One region of the Aureimonas sp. AU20 genome, then DNA from elsewhere that is predicted to be linked to it. Evidence: predicted binding sites of a transcription regulator. Region 1 holds the regulator's gene; the other holds the start of a gene.
The links. The regulator LexA, encoded in region 1, represses DNA repair genes until DNA is damaged. The targets are predictions, from matches to a motif close to TGTTCNNNNTGTGTTCNG.
Positions count from the first base shown of each region.

Region 1 (7,641 bases):
GCCCAATTTCATCGCCGGCCATCCGCTCGTGCCAGAACATTTTCATGAGTTCGTTCGCCCGGAGGCTTTGGCGCTCAGGCTCGATCGCCTGATGCATGAGACGCCCGAACGCGCGGCTCAGCTGAAAGGTATGGAGGATATCCGACAGGCCATGCGGGTCGACCGCCCGCCCGGGGAGGCGATTGCGGATCTCATCGTTCGTGAGATCGAGCGATCCGGCAGACCATAAAAAAACAGGCGCCCGAGGCGCCTGTTTTCGTTTCAGCTTGTCGGATCAGCGATCGCTGACCGAGATGTAGTCGCGCTGCGGTGCGCCGGTATAAAGCTGGCGAGGGCGACCGATGCGCTGATGCGGATCCTCGATCATTTCCTTCCACTGCGCGATCCAACCGACCGTGCGCGCGACCGCGAACAGAACGGTGAACATCGTGGTGGGGAAGCCGAGCGCCTTCAGCGTGATGCCGGAGTAGAAGTCCACATTGGGATAGAGCTTCTTCTCGATGAAATACTCATCGTTCAGAGCGATGTGCTCCAGCTCCATCGCGACTTCGAGCAGCGGATCGTCCTTGATGCCGAGCTCGTTCAGGACCTCGTGGCAGGTCTGCTGCATGATCTTGGCGCGCGGGTCGTAGTTCTTGTAGACCCGGTGGCCGAAGCCCATGAGGCGGAACGGATCGTTCTTATCCTTGGCGCGCGCCACGAACTCGGGAATCCGGTCCTTGCTGCCGATTTCCGACAGCATGTTGAGCGCCGCTTCGTTGGCGCCGCCATGGGCAGGGCCCCATAGGCAGGCGATGCCGGCCGCGATGCAGGCAAAGGGATTGGCGCCCGACGAGCCGGCAAGGCGAACCGTCGAGGTCGAAGCGTTCTGCTCGTGATCGGCGTGGAGGATGAAGATCCGATCCATCGCCCGCGCCAGCACGGGGTTGATTTGGTAGGGCTCGCAGGGAACTGCGAAGCACATATGCAGGAAGTTTTCCGCGTAGGAGAGATCGTTGCGCGGGTAAACGAAAGGCTGACCGATGTGATACTTGTAGGCCATCGCCGCCAGGGTCGGCGTCTTGGCGATCATGCGGATCGACGCCACCATGCGCTGGTGCGGATCGGTGATGTCGGTGGAGTCGTGATAGAAGGCGGAGAGGGCGCCGACAGAGCCGACCATGACGGCCATCGGATGGGCGTCGCGCCGGAAGCCCGTGTAGAAGCGGGACATCTGCTCGTGCACCATCGTGTGGCGCGTCACGTGGTAGACGAAGTCCGCCTTCTCGCTCGCGGTCGGAAGTTCGCCGTAGAGCAGGAGGTAGCAGGTTTCGAGAAAGTCGCCGCGCTCCGCAAGCTGATCGATAGGATAGCCGCGATGCAGAAGAACGCCCTCGTCACCGTCGATATAGGTGATCTTCGACTCGCAGGACGCGGTCGATGTGAAGCCCGGATCGTAGGTGAAGAGACCGGTGTTCTTGTAGAGCGACGCGATGTCGACCACATCGGGTCCGATGGTTCCTGATCGGAGCGTCAGCTCCGCGCTCTTGTCTCCAAGGGCCAGTTTCGCCGATTGATTCATGCGTTACCCCTTCTGCGTGAGCCCGGGCGCCAACGGCCGTTCTTGGGCCAAACGCCAGCTTCGAGCGAATGCGTATCGGAAAGGGGGTTAAGGAACAAGTTTTCGGCGCAGAACAATTTTGCGCCGCAACACTCACTCAAGCTACCCCAGTGCAGGGCCTACAAGCCTCCTCCAAGCCGGATTCTTGGTTTCCAAGGGCGCGCGGGCACAGACATCAACCCCGCGCCCGCACCGTCCGGAATCTCAACCCGTTAAACGGACGCCTGGTCCTTGAGCCGCTGCAGCGATTCGTCTCGGCCCAAGACCGCCAGCACGTCATAGACGCCAGGCGAGGTGGACTTGCCGGTCAGAGCGGCACGCAGCGGCTGCGCGACCTTGCCGAGCTTCAGCCCAACGGATTCGGCATGGGCTTTGATCGCCGTTTCCAGCGATCCGACGCTCCAGTCGCCCGAGCCCTCCAGAACTGGAAGAAGCCCGCTCAGAATGTCTCGTCCATCCTTGGCCAGAATATCGGCGGCCTTCTCGTCCAGTGTGAGCGGCCTGCGAGCGAAGAGATAGGCGGCGCTTTCCGTCAGCTCCACCAGCGTCTTGGCGCGCTCCTTCAGGCCCGCCATGGCAGCCGACAGCTGGCGGCGAACCGTCGCGTCGTCATCCTGGCGCAGGATGTGCCCATTGGGCAGATGCGCGCGCTCAACCATTAGCGTCTCGACCAAATCCGTGTCGGAAGACCCGCGAATCCAATGGCCGTTGATGGCGTCGAGCTTGGCGAAATCGAACCGCGCCGCGCCCTTGTTGATGTCCGTGATGTCGAACCACGCCGTCATATTTTCGATCGACATGACCTCGTCGTCGCCATGGCTCCAGCCGAGACGCACGAGATAGTTCAGGAGCGCCTTCGGAAGGTAGCCCATGCCGCGATAGGCATCGACGCCCAGCGCGCCGTGACGCTTGGAAAGCTTGGCCCCGTCCGCGCCGTGGATCAGCGGAATATGGGCCATGACCGGAACGTCCCAGCCCATGGCCTGATAGATCAAGGTCTGGCGGCCGGCATTGGTCAGATGGTCGTCGCCGCGAATGATGTGCGTGACGCCCATGTCGTGGTCGTCCACGACGACCGCATGCATGTAGGTCGGAGTGCCGTCCGAGCGCAGCAGGATGAAATCGTCGAGATCCTTGTTGGGAAAGCGGACGTCGCCCTGAACCTGATCGCGCACCACGGTCTCGCCGTCTAAAGGCGCCTTGATGCGGATGACCGGCTTGACGCCGGCCGGCGCCTCGGACGGATCTCGGTCGCGCCAGCGACCATCGTAGCGGGGCGGGCGCTTCTCGGCCTTGGCCGTCTCGCGCATCTCGTCCAGCTCGGCCGGAGAGGCATAGCAATAATAGGCCTTACCGGCCGCGACGAGCGCTTCGGCCACTTCGCGGTGGCGCGCCGCCCGAGCGAACTGCGAGATCGGCTCGCCGTCAGCCTTCAGCCCGAGCCAGTCCAGCCCTTCGATGATCGCGCTTACGGCCGCGTCGGTCGAGCGCTCCCGATCGGTGTCCTCAATGCGTAGCAGCATCTGCCCGCCCATGCGCCGGGCGTAGAGCCAGTTGAACAAGGCCGTGCGGGCTCCGCCGATGTGGAGGAAGCCCGTGGGCGAGGGCGCGAAACGTGTCACCACGCGATCGGTCATCTCGGTGCCTTTGAAAACCGGGCGCGACGGAGATCGCAAGCCCTCTCAGTTTGAATGCGCGCCTCCGGTCGGGCTGCGCATGGATGGCCGGGTGTGTAACATAGGATCGAGAGGACTCAAGGCGGGGCGCACGTGCCGGCATCGCAGGTGACCACGGACGTTCTGCCGGACGGAGCCGCCGGCGATTCATCGTCCATCCCACGCGTCGATCCGATTGGGCCGTTGCGGCTCTGGCTTTCCCGGCAGGTACAGCGCGAACGGGATCTGCGATCGGCCTTCGCGTGGCTTCCTATCGGAATGATGATCGCAATCGCTCTCGTCTTCGGCTCGGGCTGGCGGCCTCCGGGCTGGCTGGGACCTGTCTTCGCGTTCGTAAGCATCGCTGGCGCAAACTTTGGGGCCGGTCGACCCTTTGTGAGATCCGCTTTCCTGTTGCCGCTCGGCTTCGCCCTTGGGCTTAGCGCGAGTTGGATCGAGCTAAAGACAACCGACACGGTGATGCTCTCGGGAAATGCGACGGTTCGCATTTCCGGGCGTGTTCTGCTTCGCGAGCAGGACGATCGCGGGCGCTATCGCTATACGATCCAAGTTCTGGCAACGGAGCGCCCGCATCTCAGCCGGCCGCCGGAACGTGTACGCGTGCTCGTATCGAGCCGCCATGAGGCCCTGGCGATCGGCGCTCGCTATGAGGGCCTCGTGCGCCTGCAGCCGCCGGCAGGCCCTGCCTTTCCCGGTGGATATGACTTCGCTTTCATGCCCTATTTCGACGGCACCGGAGCCTTCGGCTACTCGCTCGGGCCGCCGAACCCCTCCGTGGAACCCGGGACGCTTGGAGTTTTCGAACACGTCGCCAAGCTGCGCCTGCTGATCGGCGATAGGATTCGCGCCGTGATGCCGGACGAGCGCGGCGCGGTCGCGGCGGCGCTCATCAATGGCGAGCGCGCCGGGATTCCCGACGACATCGAAGCCGCCTTGCGAGTGACCGGACTTGCCCATGTCCTGTCGATCTCCGGCTTTCACATGGCGCTGGTGGCGGGAATGACCATGCTGGCGGTGCGCTCAAGCATCGCCGCCTTTCCGTCGCTGGCGCTGCGCTGGCAGGCGCGCAAGATCGCGGCGGTCGCGGCGCTGGGCATCACCGGGTTCTACTTCCTACTGGCGGGTGACAACGCCGCAACCGAGCGATCCTTCGTCATGATCGCGATCATGCTGGGCGCGGTTCTGGTGGATCGACCGGCCCTGACCCTGCGCAATGTTGCGATTGCGGCCATGGTGGTCATGCTGATCTCGCCGCATGCACTGATGACCGCGACCTTCCAGATGTCGTTTGCCGCCACCGCCGCGCTGGTCGGGGCATATGGTGCCTATTCCCGGTGGTCGAAGGGGGTGGGCGACGATCTCTCGCCCTTGCGCACGCTGGCGCTGGTTGTGATCGGCGTGTTCGTGTCGTCTCTGATCGCCGGCGCGGCGACGGCGCCTTATGCGATCTACCACTTTCAGCGGGCCGCGCCCTTCGGCCTTCTCGCCAATGTCCTGGCGACGCCGATCTTCTCGTTCTGGATCATGCCGCTGGCCTTGGCGAGCGTCTGCCTGATGCCGCTCGGCCTTGAAAGCTTGGCGCTTGTGCCCATCGGCTGGGGGCTCGATCTCGTGTTCTGGATGGCAAAGGCGCTGGCCGCTGCCTTTCCAGACTATGGCGTCGGGCAGATCGGCAGCGTCAGCCTCATCTGCTTCACGGTCTGTCTGCTGCTGCTCTCGTTTTGCCAGAGCCATTTTCGATGGGCGGCGGTCGCCCCGCTGGTTCTCGGCCTTCTCCTCGTTCCTGCAGCCTCGCGTCCCGAATTCGTCATATCGGAGGACGCTCGGGACATTGCCGTGATCGGCGAGGATGGCCGGGTGATCGATCTTCGCAAACGCCCGAACCGCTTTGTGCACGATCAATGGAAGCGCGCCTACCAGTTGGCGCCTCTCGGCCGTTCGAAGGACGATCGAAAGACCTTCGAATGCAAGGAGCAGATTTGCCGTGCGAAGACCCGCTCCGGGCTCCGCGTTGCCTGGACCGATCAGTTGGAGAAGCTGGGAGAACTCTGCGACACGGCCGATATCGCCGTGGTCGCCCGCGCGCCTCGCATCGAATCCTGCCGCTCAGGTGCGAAACTTCTGACACTCCGCACACTGCGGCGCACAGGCGCGGTGGCTCTGGAGAGGCAGCGAGGCGGATGGGCGCTGCAGCCGTCCATTCCCCAGGCCTTCGAGGAATGGAACCAGCATCGCTCGGCGCCTTGGCCCGAACGAATGGGAGGCGAGAAGCCGGGCCAGAAAAAGCTGAAAGGCGCGCGGCCGCGCCCTAGTGATAGCGGCGGATCAGACCGACGAGACGACCCTGCACCTTGACCCGTCCCGCTTCCAAGACCCGCGTCTCGTAGGCGGGATTGGCGGCTTCCAACTCGACCATAGTGCCGCGACGACGGAAGCGCTTCAAGGTAGCCTCCTCCTCGTCGATGAGGGCCACGACGATCTCGCCGGCGGTTGCCGTCTCGGCCCGCTGGATCAGCACCGTGTCGCCGTCGAGAATGCCGGCTTCGACCATCGAATCGCCTTTCACCTCCAGAGCGTAATGCTCGCCCTGGCCGAACATCTCGATCGGGAGCGCGATGGAGCGGCTGTTCTGCTGGATTGCGGAAATAGGAACACCCGCAGCGATGCGGCCCATAACGGGAACGGGCATCGAGTCATTGGCAGCGTCCGCCGTCTCGCCGCTTCGCGCGGTGGCAGCCCGCCCCGGAAAGGGCAAAACCTGCCGCTCGATCGTCTCGCCTTGGGAAACCTTCGCGGTAGTTGACGCGGCGACCTGACCTTTACCGGCCATGGAATCGGGAAGCCGAACGACTTCAAGAGCACGGGCTCGGTTGGGAAGGCGGCGGATGAAGCCGCGTTCCTCCAGCGCCGTAATCAACCGGTGGATGCCGGATTTGGATTTCAGGTCCAGCGCTTCCTTCATCTCGTCGAAGGACGGGGGAACGCCGATCGACTGCAGGCGATCATGAATGAAGAGGAGCAATTCATGCTGCTTGCGGGTCAACATCGTTCGTATCCAACCAAAACAAAACCTGAACAAAGCCTATCTGTTCTGTTTGTGTTCTGCAAGGATGCCTGTCAAGCCAATCGCACGAACTCACAGGGATCGCCGGTCTCGCCAGGAGGAGCATAAGGTTGCCTGACGAGAAGCACCTCCGCTAGGGCGAAGACACTGAGGAGCGAGGAGTCCTGCCGATCGAACGGGACGATGCGGGGCTTGCCGTCTGTCTCCCCACTGATTCGGCCACGCATGAACTCGGCACGATGGTCGTTGGCAGAAGCGGGCGCTCCCAATACGCCCCTTTCATAGCCACCGTGCGCCGGGCGCCCGGCCAGCCGTTCGACCAGCGGCCGAAGAAACAATTCGGCGGTGACGAGGCTGGAGGCGGGGTTTCCCGGCAGACCTAGAAACCGCATCTCGCCGAAGCGTCCGGCCATCAGCGGCTTGCCGGGCCGCATGGCGACCTTCCAGAAATCGAGTTCCACTCCACACTCGCGAAAGACCGGCGCGACGAGGTCGTGATCTCCGACCGAGGCGCCGCCGATCGTCACGAAGGCATCCACTTCATCGCGCCTGGCCCGGTCGAGCACGGCGGCAAGCGCCGAGCGGTCGTCCGCGACAATGCCATAGGACAAAGCCTCTCCGCCCGACGCTTCCACCATCGCGGCAATTCCGAATCCGTTGGACGCCACGATCTGCGCCGGGCCGGGGCGCGTGCCGGGCAGAACCAATTCGCTGCCGGTCATCAGAATGGCGACGCGCGGGCGCCGACAAACCTCGACCTCCGCGTGACCGCCGCTCGCCGCCAGCGCGATACTGGCAGGGCGAAAGATCGTGCCGGCCCGGAGAAGCGGCGCACCCTCTCGAAAGTCATTGCCCGCCGGGCGAATATGGCGGCCGGGCGTGACCGGCTCGCGGACGAGCACCGTCTCCGAGTCGGGACGCTCGGTATTCTCCTGGATGACGACGGCATCCGCGCCTTGCGGCGCGGGTGCGCCGGTGAAGATGCGAACCGCCTCGCCAGCACGCAAAATGCCTTCGAACGCCGCGCCGGCGGCCGATTCTCCGATGAGACGCAGTCGCGTTTCACCAGCGCTTAAGTCGCTGGCAAGGACGGCATATCCGTCCATCGCGGAGGCATCAAAAGAAGGCTGGGTCAGGAGGGCCGAGAGATCGCTCGCCAGCCGACGCCCGGCGAGCCTCCGCAGATCCACCCGCTCGGTTTGCACCACCGGCGAGACGTCGAACAGGAGCCGCTCGCGCGCCTCCTCGACCGGCAGCAAACTCAAGCGGCGCTCCAAGTGCCGGAACGGCCGCCCGTCTTC
Region 1 covers NZ_CP006367.1:2,453,929-2,461,569, forward strand. The annotation lists gene lpxB (lipid-A-disaccharide synthase) at 1-229, shown strand, start outside; gene gltA (citrate synthase) at 275-1,561, opposite strand; gene gltX (glutamate--tRNA ligase) at 1,813-3,237, opposite strand; gene M673_RS10930 (ComEC/Rec2 family competence protein) at 3,538-5,631, shown strand; gene lexA (transcriptional repressor LexA) at 5,585-6,322, opposite strand; gene M673_RS10940 (molybdopterin molybdotransferase MoeA) at 6,394-7,617, opposite strand; gene moaC (cyclic pyranopterin monophosphate synthase MoaC) at 7,602-7,641, opposite strand, start outside.

Region 2 (7,641 bases), 980 kb from region 1:
TGCATGTCGACGGGCGCGCGGTGAAATCCTGCACCATGCTGGCCGTGCAGGCCGAGGGCTGCGAGATCACCACGATCGAGGGCATCGCCAAGGGGCAGGAGCTGCATCCCGTCCAGGCCGCGTTTCGCGAGCATCACGGGCTTCAGTGCGGCTACTGCACGCCGGGCATGATCATGACCGCCGTGGACATGATCCGTCGCCATGACGGCGTTCTCGACGAGAAGACCGTGCGCGACGAGCTGGACGGCAATATCTGCCGCTGCACCGGCTACCACAACATCGTGAAGGCGGTTCTGGCCGCCGCCGAGACCATGCGCGCCGCGCCCACTGAGCAGCGCATCGCCGCCGAATAGGCCGCCCGGCCCCTTTCGGGCCGCCGCCGCACCAGCAGCATTCATCACGGGGCGCCCCGATGCGCCGGCCTCGCGCGCATCCCGCCGGCCCCCGATTGGCATTTCGGGAGGATGAGACATGGGTATCGAAGGGTTCGGCGCGCGGGTGCTGCGCAAGGAAGACCGCCGCTTCATCACGGGCCGAGGGCGCTACACCGACGACATGGTGGTGCCCGGCATGAAGTTCGCCGCCTTCGTGCGCTCGCCGCACGCCCATGCGCGGATCAAGGGCATCGATGCCGAGGCCGTGCGCGACATGCCCGGCGTCATCGACATCCTGACCGGCGATCAGCTGAAGGCCGACGGGATCGGCAATCTCATTTGCGGCTGGGCCGTCTCGTCCAAGGACGGCTCGCCCATGAAGATGGGCGAATGGCCGGCGCTGGCGGTGGGCACGGTGCGCCATGTGGGCCAGGCCGTGGCCGTGGTGGTGGCCGACACCAAGCTCCAGGCGCGCGACGCGGCGGAAGCCGTGGCGGTGGACTACGAGGTACTCGACGCCGTCGTGGAAGGGCCGTCGGCGCTGGCGGACGGCGCGCCGCAGATCCACCCGGAAGCCCCGAACAATCTCTGCTTCGACTGGGAGCTCGGCGACCAGAGCGCCACGGAGGCCGCCTTCGCCCGCGCCGCTCACGTGACGCGGCTCGACATCGTGAACAACCGTCTGGTGCCCAACGCCATGGAGCCGCGCGCCGCGCTCGGCGTCTACGATCCGGCGGACGATCATTACACGGTCTGGACCACCTCGCAGAACCCGCATGTCGCGCGTCTGGTGATGAGCGCCTTCTACAATGTGGCGCCTGAGCACAAGCTGCGTGTCATCGCGCCCGATGTCGGCGGCGGCTTCGGCTCCAAGATCTACATCTATCCCGAAGAGATCGTCTGCCTCTGGGCCTCCAAGCGCACCGGCGTTCCCGTGAAATGGACCTCGGACCGATCGGAAGCCTTCCTCACCGACGCGCATGGGCGCGACCATCACACGCATGTGGAAATGGCGATCGACGCCGACCATAAGGTGATCGGCCTCCGGGTCGAGACGGTCGCCAATCTCGGCGCCTACATGTCGCTGTTTTCCTCGGCGACTCCGACCTATCTCTACGCCACGCTCCTGTCGGGCCAGTACGACATCCCCGCAATCTACGCCAATGTGAAGGCGGTCTACACCAACACCGTGCCGGTGGACGCCTATCGCGGCGCCGGCCGGCCCGAGGCGACCTACGTGATCGAGCGGACGATGGAGACGGCGGCGCGAGAGCTCGGCCTTTCGCCCGACGAATTCCGCCGCCGGAACTTCATCCAGTCCTTCCCCCATCAGACGCCCGTCATCATGAACTACGACACGGGCGACTTCCCCGCCACGCTCGATGCCGCGCAGAAGGCAGCCGATGTCGCCGGCTTCGAAGCGCGCCGGGCCGAGGCGAAGACGCGCGGCAAGCTGCGGGGCCTGGGCTACAGCTGCTATATCGAGGCCTGCGGCATTGCGCCGTCCAAGGCGGTCGGCTCGCTCGGCGCGGGTGTCGGCTTGTGGGAATCGGCCGAGGTGCGGGTCAATCCGGTCGGCACGATCGAGATCCTGACCGGCTCGCACAGCCACGGCCAGGGCCACGAGACGACCTTCGCCCAGCTCGTGTCCGAGCGCTTCGGCCTGCCGCTCGACAATGTGCAGGTGATCCACGGCGACACGGACAAGGTGCAGTTCGGCATGGGCACTTACGGCTCGCGCTCGGGCGCCGTCGGCATGTCGGCCATCTCCAAAGCCTTGGACAAGGTGGAGCTGAAGGCCAAGAAGATCGCCGCCCATCTCCTGGAAGCCTCCGACGACGACATCGTCATCGAGAATGGCGAGGTGAAGGTGGCGGGCACCGACCGCAAGCTGGCCTGGCATGAGGTCGCGCTCGGCGCCTATACCGGTCACAACCTGCCGGACGGGATGGAGCCGGGACTGAAGGAGGGCGCCTTCTACGACCCGCAGAACTTCACCTTCCCGGCCGGCTGCTACATCTGCGAGGTCGAGGTGGATGCCGAGACCGGCAAGACCGAGATCGTGCAGTTTGTCGCCGCCGACGATTTCGGCCGCATCGTCAATCCGATGATCGTCGAGGGGCAGGTGCATGGTGGCCTCGCGCAGGGCATCGGCCAGGCGCTGCTGGAAGGCGTGCACTACGACGAGTCGGGCCAGCTGGTGACGGCGAGTTACAACGACTACGCCATGCCCCGCGCCTGGGACCTGCCGATGTTCGAGGTGTTGACCACCGAGACGCCCTGCACCACCAATCCGCTCGGCATCAAGGGCTGCGGCGAGGCGGGGGCGATCGGCTCGCCGCCGGCCGTCATCAACGCCATCACGGACGCGATCGGCACCAACGAGCTGTCGATGCCCGCGACGCCCGAAAAGGTCTGGCGCGCGCTGCGCTCAGTCGGCGCGGCGCTCTGAAGGGGGAGGGAAGAGCCATGTACGAGACCCAATACAGTCGCGCGAACTCCCTGGCCGAGGCCGCCCAGCTTCTTGCCCAGGGCGGCGAGGAAGCCAAGTATCTCGGCGGCGGCATGACGCTGATCCCGACCATGAAGGCGCGGCTCGCCGCCCCATCCGCGCTGATCGACCTTCGCCACGTGCCGGAGATGAAGGGCATCACGGTGGAGGGCCGCCATGTGCGGATCGGCGGCGGCGTCACGCATTTCGAGGTGGCGACCTCGCGCGCAATCGAGGCGGTGGCGCCGGGCTTCACCGAGCTCGCCAATTTGATCGGCGATCCCGCCGTGCGCCACATGGGCACGATCGGCGGCGTCGTCGCCAATTTCGATCCGGCGGCGGATTATCCCGCTGCACTTCTAGCGCTGGGCGGCACGATCGAGACAGACCGGGGCGAATATGGCGCGGACGAGTTCTTTCTCGGCCTGTTCGAAACGGCGCTGAGCGAGGGCGAGATCGTCAAGGCCGTCCGCTTCGAGGCGCCGGACGCTTCGGCCTACGAGAAGTTCCGCAACCCCGCCTCGCGCTATGCCATGTGCGGGGTCTACGTGTCCCGGCGCGGCGGCGATGTGCGCGTCGCCGTCACCGGCGCGGGCGCCAACGGCGCCTTCCGCTGGAAGGCGGCGGAAGCGGCCCTCTCGGCCCGCTTCGAGCCGGAGGCGGTGGAAGGGCTCACCGTGCCGGAAGGCGACATGATCGGCGATCTTCACGGCTCGTCCGAATACCGCGCTGCGCTGGTTCCGGTCGTCACCAAGCGGGCGGTGCGCAAGGCGCGCTGACGCATCCGGTCAACGAAAAAAGCGCCCGGTTTTGGCCGGGCGCTTTTTTGTTCGGGATGGCGTCTACCAGATATTGCAGCGGTGCCGGTATCCGTCGTTGCCGATATAGGTGTCGGTGCGCGCATCGTAGGAGCGATACCGGTCGAAACACGCGTCCACGTGGGCTTGGCGCGAGCCGTCGCGATAGTCCCGCGTGTTGGTGCCATAGTCGTCGTAGTAGCGCGCCTGTCTCGGCCCACGATACACCGGGCGGGCCGGAACCGTGTCCTCGTAGCTCGGCGGGGCGACGCCATAGGCGGGGTAGGATGGGCGCTGCGGCGGGTAATAGGTCGGGGGAGCCTGCTGGGGCTGCGACAGGGCCGAGCCCAGAAGCGCGCCGGCGGCGAGCCCCAGCGCACCGCCCAGAAGCGCGTCGCCGGCATTGATCCGGTTGTGGTGCCGGCGCTGCGGGGGATAGTAGCCCGGAGGCGGCGGAGGCGGGGCGGGCTGGCCGATATAGCCCGGCCCGTTGTCCCAGGCCTGGGCCTCAGCAGTGCCAAGGCTCGTCGCCAGCGTGCAGGCGGTGAGGACGGCAAGAAGAATACGCATGGTTGCGAACTCCAGAGCGACGGATGCGCCGCCCTTCGGGCTCCCGGACCATCCGAGGTCTCGAAGCGGCTTTGTTGCGTTCATCATTAGCGGCGCCATCCTGAACGACGGCTGAATGTCATTCCGGCAATTGATGCGGTCGCGGCAAAAGAAAAGGGGCCGGCTGCGCGCCGATCCCCATCATGCATGAGCCTTAAGCCGATCAGAGGCGGCAGATGCGGCGCTCGCCCGCGCTGTTGGCGACATAGGTGTTGGTACGCGGATCGTAGGTGCGGTAGCGCGCGGCGCAGCGGGCGACCTGATCGCGGCTCACCGCCGCGCCGCCCTGGGCATTGCCGGCCGCCGCCGCGCCGAGCGCCGCGCCGGCCGCGAGGCCGAAAATCGTCGCCGCTGTGGAATCGCGGCGGTCGCGGTAGTTGTCGCGATACCAGCGATTGTAGCGGCGGTCGTCCCAACGCCGGGCATCGCGCCGGAATTCGCGGCAGTCGCGCGCGCCTGGGTTGCGGGCGCAGAAGCGCTCCACGAACCGCTGCCGCTCCCGGAAGCTCTGCGCCTCGGCGGGCGCGCTGAAGGTGACGCTGCCGGTTCCCAAAACCACGAGGGCCATAAAGACCTGACTGAAACGACGCATGACAAATTGCTCCCTTTGAAATGAACCGGCCCGTCGGGCAAAGCGCCCTTGAGGGATGACGGACATCCGAATGCGAGGCCAACGCGCCTCGCTTCCGTCCCGTTCCGACCGGTGATGGAGAAAGCAAGTTAGGCTTATTGATATGAACGCGGCCTGAACGGGCTGCGACGTCCCGCCACGGCAGGGACCGGTGGAAAAGCCCCAAACGCCATGGCCGGAACGAAGAGTGAACGCTATCTCTGGCCCATGGCCAAGATGACATTGATGGACAAGCTCGCGATCCTCAGCGACGCGGCGAAATACGATGCATCCTGCGCCTCGAGCGGCACGACGCGTCGCGACTCGATGAGGAGCGGTGGAATCGGCTCCACGGAAGGCTCGGGCATCTGCCACGCCTATGCGCCGGACGGGCGATGCATCTCGCTGCTCAAGATCCTGATGACGAACTTCTGCATCTACGACTGCGTCTACTGCGTGAACCGCTCCTCCTCGAACGTCGCCCGGGCGCGCTTCACGGTGGAGGAGGTGGTGAAGCTCACCATGGCCTTCTACAAGCGCAATTATATCGAGGGCCTGTTCCTCTCCTCGGGCATCATCCGAAGCTCCGACCATACGATGGAGGAGATGGTCCGCATCGCCCGCAAGCTGCGGATGGAGGAGAACTTCTCCGGCTACATCCATCTCAAGACCATTCCCGACGCGGCGCCCCGGCTGATCGAGGAGGCCGGCCTCTTCGCCGACCGCCTGTCGATCAATATCGAGCTGCCGACCGACGTCGCCCTGGAGAGCCTGGCGCCCGAGAAGAAGCCGCGCGACATCCGCCGCTCCATGGGCCACCTGCGCATGAAGATCGACGAGGGCAAAGGCGAGGCGCGGGATCGGATCAAGCCGCCGCGCTTCGCGCCGGGCGGCCAGTCCACGCAGATGATCGTCGGCGCCGACGGCGCGGACGACGAGACGATCCTCACCCGGTCGGAAAATCTCTACGGCAACTACCGGCTGCGCCGGGTCTACTATTCCGCCTTCTCGCCCATTCCCGACGCCTCGAACCGGCTGCCGTCCGCCAAGCCACCGCTGATGCGCGAGCACCGCTTGTATCAGGCGGACTGGCTCATGCGCTTCTATGGGTTCGACCGAGACGAGATCGTCTCGGGCGGGGAGGGCGGGATGCTCGATCTCCAGATCGATCCCAAGCTCGCCTGGGCACTGCGCAACAGGGACAAGTTCCCGGTCGACGTGAACAAGGCGGACCGAGACATGCTCCTGCGCGTTCCCGGCCTCGGCACCCGCTCGGTGGACGCGATTCTCTCCTCGCGACGGCACCGCACGTTGCGACTCGACGATGTCGCCCGGCTCTGTCGCTCCATCGAAAAGCTGCGCCCGTTCGTCTGCACGTTGGATTGGACGCCGGGAACGCGACTGGACGGCGAAAATTTGCGTAGCCAACTAACGCGCACGTCAAAGCCCGAGCAGCTCTCGCTTTTTTGAGAGAGTCCTGTAACCTGGGTTTACCTTTATCTCGGAATTTCAGTCTTCGCAGCGCGCGGAGGTTGCAGCTTTGTGGCGATGAATCACAATTTCGTCATGATCGCTGTATGAAACCCTGGGGTAGATGGGAACGTGGGTAGGCAACACGGGCGAATCCGGTCTAACGTCATCCAGGCTGGGTGATCGATCGTCCTACTCGCAAATGTTGCATTTCCTGATAGGCCGAGACGGTAGATGGTCGAGATGCAATATGGAGTTTCCGAGTTGAAGGCCGAACGCGATCCTATTGATGTGCAGGTGGGCGCGCGCTTGCGTTTGATCCGCACCTCCCGTCGCGTGTCCCTGGAAGAACTGGGGCGCCGGATCGGCGTGACCTACCAGCAGATTCAGAAATACGAGACCGGTGCCAACCGAATCAGCGCCAGCACGCTGTATCGAATCGCCAAGGCCTTCGAGACGAGCCCGATGTTCTTCTTCGAAGGGCTGGACGAGACCGAGGCATCCCGGCCCGTGGCGAGCCGCGAAACGCTGCAGTCCTCCATCGCGCTGTCGCGCATTCCCGATGTCGAGGTGCGCCATCGCCTGCGCGCGCTGATCGAGGCGCTGGACCCCGAAAGCGGTCGCTAAGCGTTTTACTCGTCTTCTGAACACGCTATCCGAGCCGGCGCATGCGCCGGCTTTTTCGCGTGCCGTCACGCCGCCAGGGGCAGCGCGCGCTCGGTGAGCTCGACCCAGTAGGACGCGCCGACGCTCAGCGCCTCGTCGCAGAAGTCGTAACGCGGGTGGTGCAGCCCGGCGCTCGGCCCGTTGCCGATGAACAGGAACGCGCCCGGACGCTGCTCCAGCATGAAGGCGAAATCCTCGCCGCCCATCAAGGGCGGGATGGCGCGCCGCACATTCGCCTCGCCCACGATCTCCGCCGCGACGTCACCGCAGAAAGCCGCTTTTGCGGCGTCGTTGAGCGTCACGGGGTAGTTTCGGTTGTAGATCGTCTCGGCGGCAAGTCCATGCGCGCTGGCGATGCCGGCGGCGATCTCGCGAATGCGCGTTTCGGCGAAGCTCTGCGTTTCCAGCCGAAGCGAGCGCACCGTGCCCGACACGGTGGCGCCTTCGGGAATGACGTTGCGCGCGAAGCCCGAGTGGAACTGCGTCACCGACACGACCAGCGAATCCAAGGGATCGACGTTGCGCGAGACGATCTGTTGCAGCGCCTGCACCAAGGCGGCTCCGGCCAAGATCGGGTCCCGCGTCTGATGCGGGATCGCGGCATGCCCGCCGCGCCCGTCCAGC
Region 2 covers NZ_CP006367.1:1,478,881-1,486,521, forward strand. The annotation lists gene M673_RS06485 ((2Fe-2S)-binding protein) at 1-353, shown strand, start outside; gene M673_RS06490 (xanthine dehydrogenase family protein molybdopterin-binding subunit) at 472-2,826, shown strand; gene M673_RS06495 (FAD binding domain-containing protein) at 2,844-3,644, shown strand; gene M673_RS06500 (BA14K family protein) at 3,708-4,232, opposite strand; gene M673_RS06505 (BA14K family protein) at 4,435-4,863, opposite strand; gene M673_RS06510 (putative DNA modification/repair radical SAM protein) at 5,110-6,351, shown strand; gene M673_RS06515 (helix-turn-helix domain-containing protein) at 6,586-6,978, shown strand; gene M673_RS06520 (M20 aminoacylase family protein) at 7,044-7,641, opposite strand, start outside.
Region 2: M673_RS06510 (putative DNA modification/repair radical SAM protein) is a predicted target of LexA. The motif match lies at 5,079-5,096, and genes of this name have one in related genera.